Regions from separate parts of the Desulfuromonas carbonis genome, predicted to be linked through region 1. Evidence: riboswitches for the same ligand, from Rfam matches in the RefSeq annotation. Region 1 holds a riboswitch; the other holds the start of a gene.
The links. A riboswitch is a leader RNA that binds a small molecule or an ion and turns the genes downstream of it on or off. The one in region 1 is predicted to bind thiamine pyrophosphate.
Positions count from the first base shown of each region.

Region 2: another riboswitch for thiamine pyrophosphate. It lies ahead of thiD (bifunctional hydroxymethylpyrimidine kinase/phosphomethylpyrimidine kinase); the one in region 1 lies ahead of thiF (sulfur carrier protein ThiS adenylyltransferase ThiF).

Region 1 covers NZ_BAAHXR010000003.1:2,111,849-2,116,588, forward strand. The annotation lists gene thiH (2-iminoacetate synthase ThiH) at 1-286, opposite strand, end outside; gene ACYQ8E_RS16490 (thiazole synthase) at 344-1,114, opposite strand; gene thiS (sulfur carrier protein ThiS) at 1,224-1,424, opposite strand; gene thiF (sulfur carrier protein ThiS adenylyltransferase ThiF) at 1,435-2,241, opposite strand; TPP riboswitch at 2,292-2,399, opposite strand; gene ACYQ8E_RS16505 (radical SAM/SPASM domain-containing protein) at 2,554-3,663, shown strand; gene hemE (uroporphyrinogen decarboxylase) at 3,760-4,740, shown strand, end outside.
Region 2 covers NZ_BAAHXR010000003.1:224,766-229,505, reverse strand. The annotation lists gene ACYQ8E_RS08040 (hypothetical protein) at 1-123, shown strand, start outside; gene thiC (phosphomethylpyrimidine synthase ThiC) at 224-1,528, opposite strand; gene thiD (bifunctional hydroxymethylpyrimidine kinase/phosphomethylpyrimidine kinase) at 1,595-2,998, opposite strand; TPP riboswitch at 3,099-3,208, opposite strand; gene ACYQ8E_RS08025 (CooT family nickel-binding protein) at 3,231-3,416, opposite strand; gene alr (alanine racemase) at 3,564-4,700, shown strand; gene ACYQ8E_RS08015 (ASKHA domain-containing protein) at 4,726-4,740, shown strand, end outside.

The DNA.
Region 1 (4,740 bases):
GGGCGGCAAAGCCGCAGTAGCGGCAGCCGTTGTGGCACTCGTTGGAGAGATAGATCGGGGCGTAGAGGAGGATGGTGTTGCCGAAGCGGCGCCGGGTGATGCGGTGCGCCTTCTGCGCCAGCGGCTCCAGGTAGTCCTCGGCGGCCGGCGAGAGGAGCGCCATGTAGTCGGACTCGGTCAGCCGTTCGGCTGCCAGGGCCCGCTCGACGTCGGTGGAAGTCTTGGCCGCGATGTCGGACTCGACCTGTTCGGGGGTGTAACGCTGGATAATGTCGAGAAAACTCATGGTCGTTATAGATCCTATGGGTCCCATAAGTCGTATGGGACCTATAAAAAGCTCTTGCTAATCCCGCAGAAAACCGGTCAGGGGGCTGCTCGCCTCGGCCCGGGTGCGCTGCTCGCCGAGCCCGGCCAGGAACGCTTCGCGGCCGGCCTCGACTCCCTTTTTGAAGGCGGCACCCATGGCGCCGGGGGCGCGGGCGACGGCGAGGGCGGTATTGACCAGCACCGCGTCGGCCCCCATCTCCATCGCCTCGGCGGCGTGGGAGGGGGCACCGAGGCCGGCATCGACGATGACCGGAACGATCGCCTGCTCGATGATGATGGCGATCTGCTCGCGGGTGCGCACCCCGCGGTTGGTGCCGATGGGGGCCCCCAGCGGCATTACCGTGGCGGTACCAGCTTCCTGCAGGTGCTTGGCCAGCACCGGGTCGGCATTGATGTAGGGAAGAACGATGAATCCTTCCTTGACCAGGACCTCCGCCGCCTTGATGGTCTCGATCGGGTCGGGGAGGAGATAGTAGGGGTCGGGGGTCACCTCCAGCTTGACCCAGGGTTCGCAGCCGGCCGCGCGGGCGAGCCGCGCCAGGCGGATCGCCTCCTCGGCGTCGCGGGCGCCGCTGGTGTTGGGGAGGAGCAGATAGCGGGCCGGGTCGATATGGGCAAGCATGTCGTCGGCCGGGTTGTCGATGTCGATCCGGCGCAACGCCACGGTGACGATCTCGCAGCCGGACTGCTCCATCGCCGCGACCATCAGGGCGCTGGAGGCGAACTTGCCGGTGCCGACGAGGAGGCGGGAGGTGAATTCGCGGCCGGCGATAATGAGTTTGTCCATGATCGAATCCTTGGTTAAGGCTTGGTTGCTTTTGTTCGGGACGTGGGAGGAGGGACGCGGACAGGCAAGGACGGGATCGTTCCCGTCCTGCGTTCCTCGTCCCGGATCCTTATCCGCCGCCGACAAACTGGACGATCTCGACCTGGTCTCCCTCCGCCAGCAAGGTGGCAGCGAAGGCGGCCCGGGGAACAATGGCGCGGTTGCGCTCCACCGCGACCCGGGCGGGGTCGAGGCCGAGGGCGGCGAGGAGCGAAGCAACGCTGCTGCCGGCGGGGATGTCGACGGGCTTGCCGTTGGCGATGATCTGCATGGATTCTCTCCTAAACCGGGTCTGCGCCGAGCAGCAGGCGCAGTACGGCGTTGGCCTGGTGGTGGGCGGCGATCCCAACCCGCGGCGCCATCAGCCCCTGGCCGGGAGCGGCGGCGCTGGTGCCGTCGCCGACCAGGGTCAGGCGGCCCCCGACCTGCCGGCTGACGATCGTGTTGGCGGGGCCAAAGCCGGCCATCCCCGAGGCGGCGACCAGCGGCTTGTCGGCGACCTTGCCGAGGAAGGTTTCGACCAGCATCGCCTTTTGCTCGGCACGGTCGAAGGCCTCGACCATGACATCGACGCCGGCGAAGAGGGTCGGGATGTTGTCGGTCGTCAGTCGGAGGTGATGGGTGGCGACCTGCACATACGGGTTGATCCGCGCCAGGTTGTCCCGCAGCGCCACCACCTTGGGCAGGCCGAGCTGGTCGATGAAGTATTGCTGCCGGTTGAGATTGGAAGGTTCGACCAGGTCGAAGTCGGCGATGGTCAGCCGGCCGATGCCGCAGCGGGCGAGGGCGACGGCAATGCTCGAGCCGAGACCGCCGACGCCGGCGATGCCGACATGGGCCTTCTTCAGCCGGGCATGGACTCCCGGGGTGTGGCGGGCGACGAGCAGGGTTTCGAGTTCCTCGGCGGCGGGGATTTCGCCGCGGCGGATCAGCACCAGGCGGTCGTCCTCCGCCAGGGGCTGGTCCCCCTCCAGGGGGAAGCCGTTGCGGATCACCAGGTCGGCGTCGGGTTTGAATTGCTGGCACAGCGCGGCGACGGTGGTGCCGGCGGGGATGTCGTGGGATTGTTCGTTGACAAAGATGCGCATGTCCGAAAATACCAAGGGCCGCGAAAAGCGGCCCCTGCGGAACAATGCGTCCGGATGGTGCGCCGCTTTCCTACGCCGGAATGACCCGGATCAGGTTCGAAGGGTCGTCCGCTCGCGCGGACTCTCAGTGAAAGAAAATCACTCCCCTAGGGCTGCTGTCGAATTGTATGCTGAACCTACCAGCCGCGGCCGTCGCTTGTCAACGGCTTTGTCTTCGGTCGGCGCCCGGAAGCCTTGTTTTTTCGCGGCGGTTTGGTGTAGGATTAGCGAGCTTTGCCGGATAGGGCAGGGCGTTTCGACAAAGGAGTCATGATGACCGCACCCAATCCCGAGTTCATCCCCAAATGGATCGCCTGGGAATCGACCCAGCGCTGTAACCTCAACTGTGTTCACTGCCGCTGTTCCTCCGACATGGATGCCGCCATCGGCGATTTCAATACCGAGGAAGCCTTCAAACTGATCGACGACATCTGCGAGGTCAGCACGCCGGTGATGGTCCTCTCCGGCGGCGAACCGCTGCTGCGCCCCGACATCTTCGACATCGCCAGGTACGGGACGTCGAAGGGGCTGCGCATGTGCATGGCGACCAACGGCACCTTGATCACCGACGAAGTCTGCGCCAAGATGAAGGAGGCCGATATCAAGATGGTCTCCCTCTCCCTCGACGGCTCCACCGCTGCCATCCACGACGACTTCCGCTCCTGCCCCGGGGCCTTCGAAGGGGTGGTGCGCGGCGCCGAAACCCTCAAGCGCAACGGCATCAAGTTTTTGGTCAACTCCTCCTTCACCAAACGCAACCAGGCCGATATCGCCGCCACCTTCAAGGTCGCCAAGGGACTCGGCGCCACTGCCTGGTACATGTTCATGATCGTCCCTACCGGGCGCGGCGAGGAGATCATGAACGAACTGATCAGCGCCGACGACTACGAGGAGATTCTCGCCTGGCACTACGAGCAGGAGAAGGGGGAGGAGGACATCCTGATGCGCCCGACCTGCGCCCCCCACTATTACCGCATCGTGCCGCAGATGGCCAAGGCCGAGGGGGTCGACTTCAAGCGCCGCAGCCTCACTTTCTCCACCGGCGGCGGCAAGGGGTGCATCGCCGCCCAGACGATCTGCCTGATCGACTGCTTCGGCAACCTCAAGCCCTGCTCCTACTTCCATTCCTCGGTCGGCAACGTCAAGCAGATCTCCTTCAAGGATCTCTGGTTCAATTCCAGGGTCTTCAACGACCTGCGCGACTTCAAGAAGTACAAGGGGAAATGCGGCGAGTGCGAGTTCATCAACGCCTGCGGCGGCTGCCGCGCCCGCGCCGACGCCGTCCATGGTGACTACATGGCAGAAGAGCCCTTCTGCAACTACATCCCCAACCGCACCCGCAAGCGGATGGAGAAAGAAGCCGCGGAAAACGCGCCCAAGTGAAGTTCCCGGCGATGAGCGATGAGCAATGAGAAGGATGCCTTTCCCGTTGCTCATCGCTCGTTGCTCATCGCTATTTTTTCAGGAGGCAATAAACCGATGTCCACCGAATACACCTTTCTCAAGGCCTGCTGGGGCCAGCCGACCGATTATGTCCCCGTCTGGCTGATGCGCCAGGCCGGCCGCTACCTGCAGTGCTACAAGGATGTCCGCGCCAAGGGGGGCGGCACCTTTCTCGACCTCTGCAAGGACCCCGAGCGCGCCGCCGAGGTGACGATCCAGCCGATCGATATCCTGGGCGTCGACGCCGCGATCCTCTTCTCCGACATCCTCACCCCCATCGAGCCGATGGGGATGGCCCTCGATTTTGTGCCCGGTCCGGTCTTCGAAAAACCGGTCCGTACCGCCGCCGATGTCGACGCGCTCATCGTGCCGGAGGATATGGCCCAGGCCGTGCCCTACGTGCCGGCGATCATCCAGCGCCTGCGTAAAGCCTTCGAAGGGCGGGTGCCGCTCATCGGTTTTGGCGGCGCCCCTTTCACACTTGCCTGCTACATGGTCGAAGGGAAGGGGAGCAAGGACTTCGCGGCACTGAAGCAGATGATGTACGCCGACTTCCCCCTTTACGACGCCCTGATGAAAAAGATCACCGAGATGGACCGGCGCTACCTCAACATGCAGATCGCCGCCGGCGCCCAGGCGATCCAGATCTTCGACACCTGGGGCGGGCTCCTCGCCCCCCACGACTTCGAGCGCTACATCCTCCCCTACGTCAAGGAGCTGATCGACGGCCTCGACCGCAAGGGGATCCCGGTGATCTACTTCGTCAAGAACGGCGGCACCATGCTCGAGCTGGTCAAGGAAGCCGGCGCCGATGTCCTCGGCCTCGACTGGCACGTCAATCTCGGCAAGGCCCGCGACATCCTCGGCGACAAGATCGCCGTGCAGGGGAACCTCGACCCGACCGTCCTCTACGCCCCGAAACCCTACATCGAGAAGGAAGTGCAGCGCATCCTCGACGAGAACGCCGGCCGCCCCGGCTTCATCTTCAACCTCGGCCACGGCATCCTGCCGACGGTG
Region 2 (4,740 bases), 1.9 Mb from region 1:
ATGGTGCCCGCTGGTTATGACCCCACTGTCGGGGACAAGGTCAAGGTTTCGTATGAAAAAGTCCGTTCCAAGTTCGGTGGCGGCATTGTTTACGTCATGGAGCGGATAGAGAAGGTGAAGTGACGCGCCCTATTTTCTGAGGGGGCGAATCCAATATAAACTACGAGCCCGGCAGGGGATTCCTGCCGGGCTCGTTGCATCTTTCGGTGAGGACCTCCGGCGATCAGTGGGCCGCGGAAATTTTCCCCTGCCGTTCGTTCATCACCTTGTAGGCACAGAATTCGCCGCACATGGTACAGGCGCCGTGCTCCTCGTCGACTCCCGACTCGGCGCGCAGCCGCCGCGCCTTGGCCGGATCGAGGGCGAGGGCGAACTGCCCCTCCCAGTCGAGGTTCTTGCGGCACCTGGCCATGGCGATGTCCTTTTCCAGCGCTCCTTTCACTCCCTTGACGATGTCGCCGGCATGGGCGGCGATGCGGCTCGCCATCACCCCCTCGTGGACATCCTCCACCGTCGGCAGGCGCAGGTGCTCGCTGGCGGTGACGTAGCAGAGGAAATCGGCGCCGGCCGCCGCAGCGACGGTGCCGCCGATAGCGCAGGTGATGTGGTCGTAGCCGGGGGCGATATCGGTGACCAGCGGGCCGAGGACGTAGAAGGGGGCGCCGTGGCAGAGGCGTTTCTGCAACTGGATGTTGGTTGCGATCTGGTCGAGGGGAACGTGGCCGGGGCCCTCGATCATCACCTGGACGCCGGCCGCCCAGGCACGCTGGGTCAGCTCGCCGAGGACGATCAGTTCGTGGATCTGGGCGCGGTCGGTGGCGTCGGCCAGGCACCCCGGGCGGAACCCGTCGCCGAGGGAGAGGACCGCATCGTAGGGCTTGACCAGCTCCAGCAGGCGGTCGTAGTGCTCATAGAGGGGGTTTTCGGCGTCGTTGTGGGTCATCCACTCGATGGTGAAGGAGCCGCCGCGGGAGACCACCTCCATGATCCGTCCCTCGCGATCCATGCGCTCGACGGTGGCGCGGGTCACCCCGCAGTGGACGGTGATGAAGTCGACGCCGTCGTCGAGGTGCTTCTTCACTCCGGCGAAGATCTCGTCGACGGTCATGTCGACCATCGCCTTCTTTTTGCGGACCACGGTATCGACCGCCGCCTGGTAGAGGGGCACGCTGCCGATGCAGACCTCGGTCTGCCCGATGATCGCCGCACGGATCTCGTCGATGGGGCCGCCGGTGGAGAGGTCCATGATCGCATCGGCGCCCGCCGCCACCGCCACCCGGGCCTTTTCCAGCTCCTTGTCGATACTGGTGTCGTCCTTGCTGGTGCCGATGTTGGCGTTGATCTTGGTGCGCAGCCCCTTGCCGACCGCCAGCGGAATGCCGTTCTTGCGGCTCCGGTTGTGACAGATAATGGCGGTCCCTTCGGCGATGCGGCTGCGCAGCAGTTCGGCGTCGATCCCTTCAACGGTCGCAGCCTGGCGCATCAGGTCGGTGATCATGCCCTGACGGGCCGCTTCGAGTGTCGTCATGTCTTATTTCCTCGGTGGTGTTTATGGGTCCCAGGGGTGCAACAGGTCCCATGGGACGTATAGGACTTAGGAAAGGTTCTTCGCTGCCTGCCAGTGGTTGACCGGGCCGTGGCCGCTCCCCAGGGATGTGCTCGTGCGGATCGCTTCATTGATGAAGAGCTTGGCACGGCCCACGGCCGCCACCAGCGGAAGACCCTGGGCGAGGAAGGTGGCGATGGCGGCCGAGTAGGTGCAGCCGGTGCCATGGGTGTTGCGGGTCGCGATGCGCGCGGCGGGGAAGCGGTGAAGGGTGTCGCCGGCGAGGAGCAGGTCGACGGCTTCGCCATCGAGATGCCCCCCCTTGAGCAGGACGTTGCGAGGGCCCATCTCCCGCAGTTTGAAAAGGGCCCGTTCCATGTCGGCTTCGCTTTCCACCGAGACGCCGGAGAGGGCCTCCGCCTCCGGAAGATTCGGGGTCAGCAGGTAGGTCTGGGGGAGCAGCACCTGGCGCAGTACCTCGACCGCATCCTGCTGCAGCAGGGGGGCGCCCCCTTTGGCGATCATCACCGGGTCGACGACGGCCAGCAGCGTATGGCGCTCGATCGCTTCGGCGACGAGGGCGACGATGTCGGCAGAAAAGAGCATGCCGGTCTTGATGGTATCGGCGCCGATATCGGACAGGACCATTTCGATCTGGTCGGCGACAAAAGCATGGGGGCAGGGGTGGACGCCGCGCACCCCCCGGGTGTTCTGGGCGGTCAGCGCGGTCAGGGCGCTCATGCCGTAAGCGCCGAGCAGGGTGATCGTCTTGAGGTCGGCCTGGATGCCGGCGCCGCCCCCCGAGTCGGAGCCGGCGATGGTCAGCACCCGGCCGCGGGGGAGGGGGGCGTTGGCGTTGAACTGCAGGGCAATCTCCCGTGCCGCGAGCCCCGGTCGGGGGTCGCCCATGACGGCGGAGATCACCGCGACGCCGTCGGCTCCGGCGGCGATCACCTCGGCGCAGTTGCTGGCCGCGATGCCGCCGATGGCGATCAGCGGAATCTTCACCGCCATGCGGATCTTTTTGAGGACCGCCAGGCCGGCCGGGTGGGCGTCGTCCTTGCTTTGCGTCGGGAAGATGGTGCCGACGCCGAGATAGTCGGCCCCCTGCATTTCCGCTTTCAGCGCCTGCTCGACGGTGTGGGCGGAAACGCCGAGCAGCTTCCCGGGGCCAAGCAGGCGGCGCGCTTCGACCGCCGGTTGGTCCCCCTGGCCGAGGTGAACGCCGTCGGCATCACAGGCCAGCGCCAGTTCCACCGAATCATTGACCAGGAAGGGGACCTTGAAGTCGCGGCAGGCGGCGGCTATGGCCCGCGCCGCCTCGAGGTCGGCATTGCCGGCCTTGCAGCGATACTGGACCATGGCAGTGCCCCCCTTGAGGGCCGCGAAGACCCGCTCCAGGAGACGCCCGTCGTGGTTTTCATCTGTGACCAGGTAGAGTCCGCCGATCATCGCGGGCCTTTCGTGTCGGAATTCTATGTGTATTTGCCGGCGCTGCTCCCAATAGAAAACGCCGCAGCCTCTGTTACGGCGTGCGGCGTCGGATTTGAATCCTGGCAACGCGCCGCTTCCCTACGCCGGAATGACCCGGATCAGGTTCAAAGGGTCGTTCCGCGATGGTCGGCGGAACTCTCAGTAGCAACTACTCCCCTAGCGGTCTGGCTATGTGGTCCTGCGGCCTATTTCAGGCAAGAACGATGCGCCGGTTGAGCAGATCGATCTCCTCGATGGTCCCCGCGATTTCCCGCATCTTGCCGTAAACATCGACCAGGCGCAGATTGCCGGTGCCGGGGAGCAGGGTGGCGACATGCTCCAGGGGGGTCTCTTTGTCACCCTGAACAAGCAAAAAACTACCGTGATCCAGGCACATGGCACACTCCTCAAATAAAGTTTGCCAAGACTAGCGGATTCGCCAAAGGCTGTCAACCCCAAGCGCCCGTCCGCGCCCGGTTTCTCTTTACAGCCGTCCTGACCCCATGTTAAAAATCCTCTTTCCCCTCTGTAAAGGCCGCGCCCGATGCCCCTACGACCTACCTTCGCCGAAATCGATCTTGACGCCCTGCGCCATAACTTCCGCCTGCTTCGTCGCCAGGCCGGGGCCGGCCGCCAGCTGCTGGCGGTGGTCAAGGCCGACGCCTACGGCCATGGCGCCCTGCCGGTCGCCCGGACCTTGCAGGCCTGCGGCGCCGACTATTTTGGCGTCGCGATGGTGGCGGAGGGGACCGCCCTGCGCCAGGGGGGGATTCAGCGGCCGATCCTGGTGCTGGGGGGCGCCGCGCCGGGTGAAGAAGCGCTGCTGTTGGACCAGAATCTCACCCCGGTGATTTTCGATCTGCCCGCGGCCCGGCGCCTGAGCGCGGCCGCCATGGCCGCCGGGCGTAGCTGCCGCTATCACCTCAAGGTCGATTCGGGGATGGGGCGCCTCGGTTTCGTCCCCGCCGACCTCCCCGCAGTCCTCCCCCGGCTCGCCGACCTCCCCGGGTTGGAGATGGCGGGGCTGATCTCCCATTTCGCCCTCGCCGACCAGGCCGATCACCCTATTACCCAGACCCAGGCGGAACGGTTCCGCGCGATGCTGGGGACGGTTCGCGCCGCCGGTTTCGCTCCCGCTCTCGTCCATCTCAGCAACAGCGCCGGACTCTATGGCCCGGCTTTGCCCGACTGCAACCTGGTGCGCCCGGGGATTGCCCTTTATGGCGGCCTGCCGGCCGACTACCTGGCGGGAGAGATCGACCTGCGCCCGGTAATGCGCCTTTACACCACCATTGCGCAGCTCACGGCGGTCCCCCCGGGCGCGGGGGTCTCCTATGGCCACCGCTTTGTGGCGAGTCGGCCGACCCTGATCGCCGCCCTGCCGGTCGGCTACGCCGACGGCTATGCCCGGCGCTTGTCCGGCTGCGGCGAGGTCCTGGTCCGGGGGCACCGGGCGCCGGTGGCCGGTACCGTCTGCATGGACTGGACGATGGTCGATGTCACCGATGTTCCCGCCGTAGCGGTCGGCGACCGGGTGACGCTCCTCGGTCGGGACGGCTCCGAAGAGGTCACCGCCGAGGAATGGGCCGGGCGCATCGGCACCATCAGCTACGAAGTCTTCTGCCTGATCAGTCAGCGGGTGCCGCGCGTCTATCTCAACCCGGAACCGGGCCCGGCCTGATCTCCGCGCCCCGGAATCCACGGCTATGAACATATCCGAT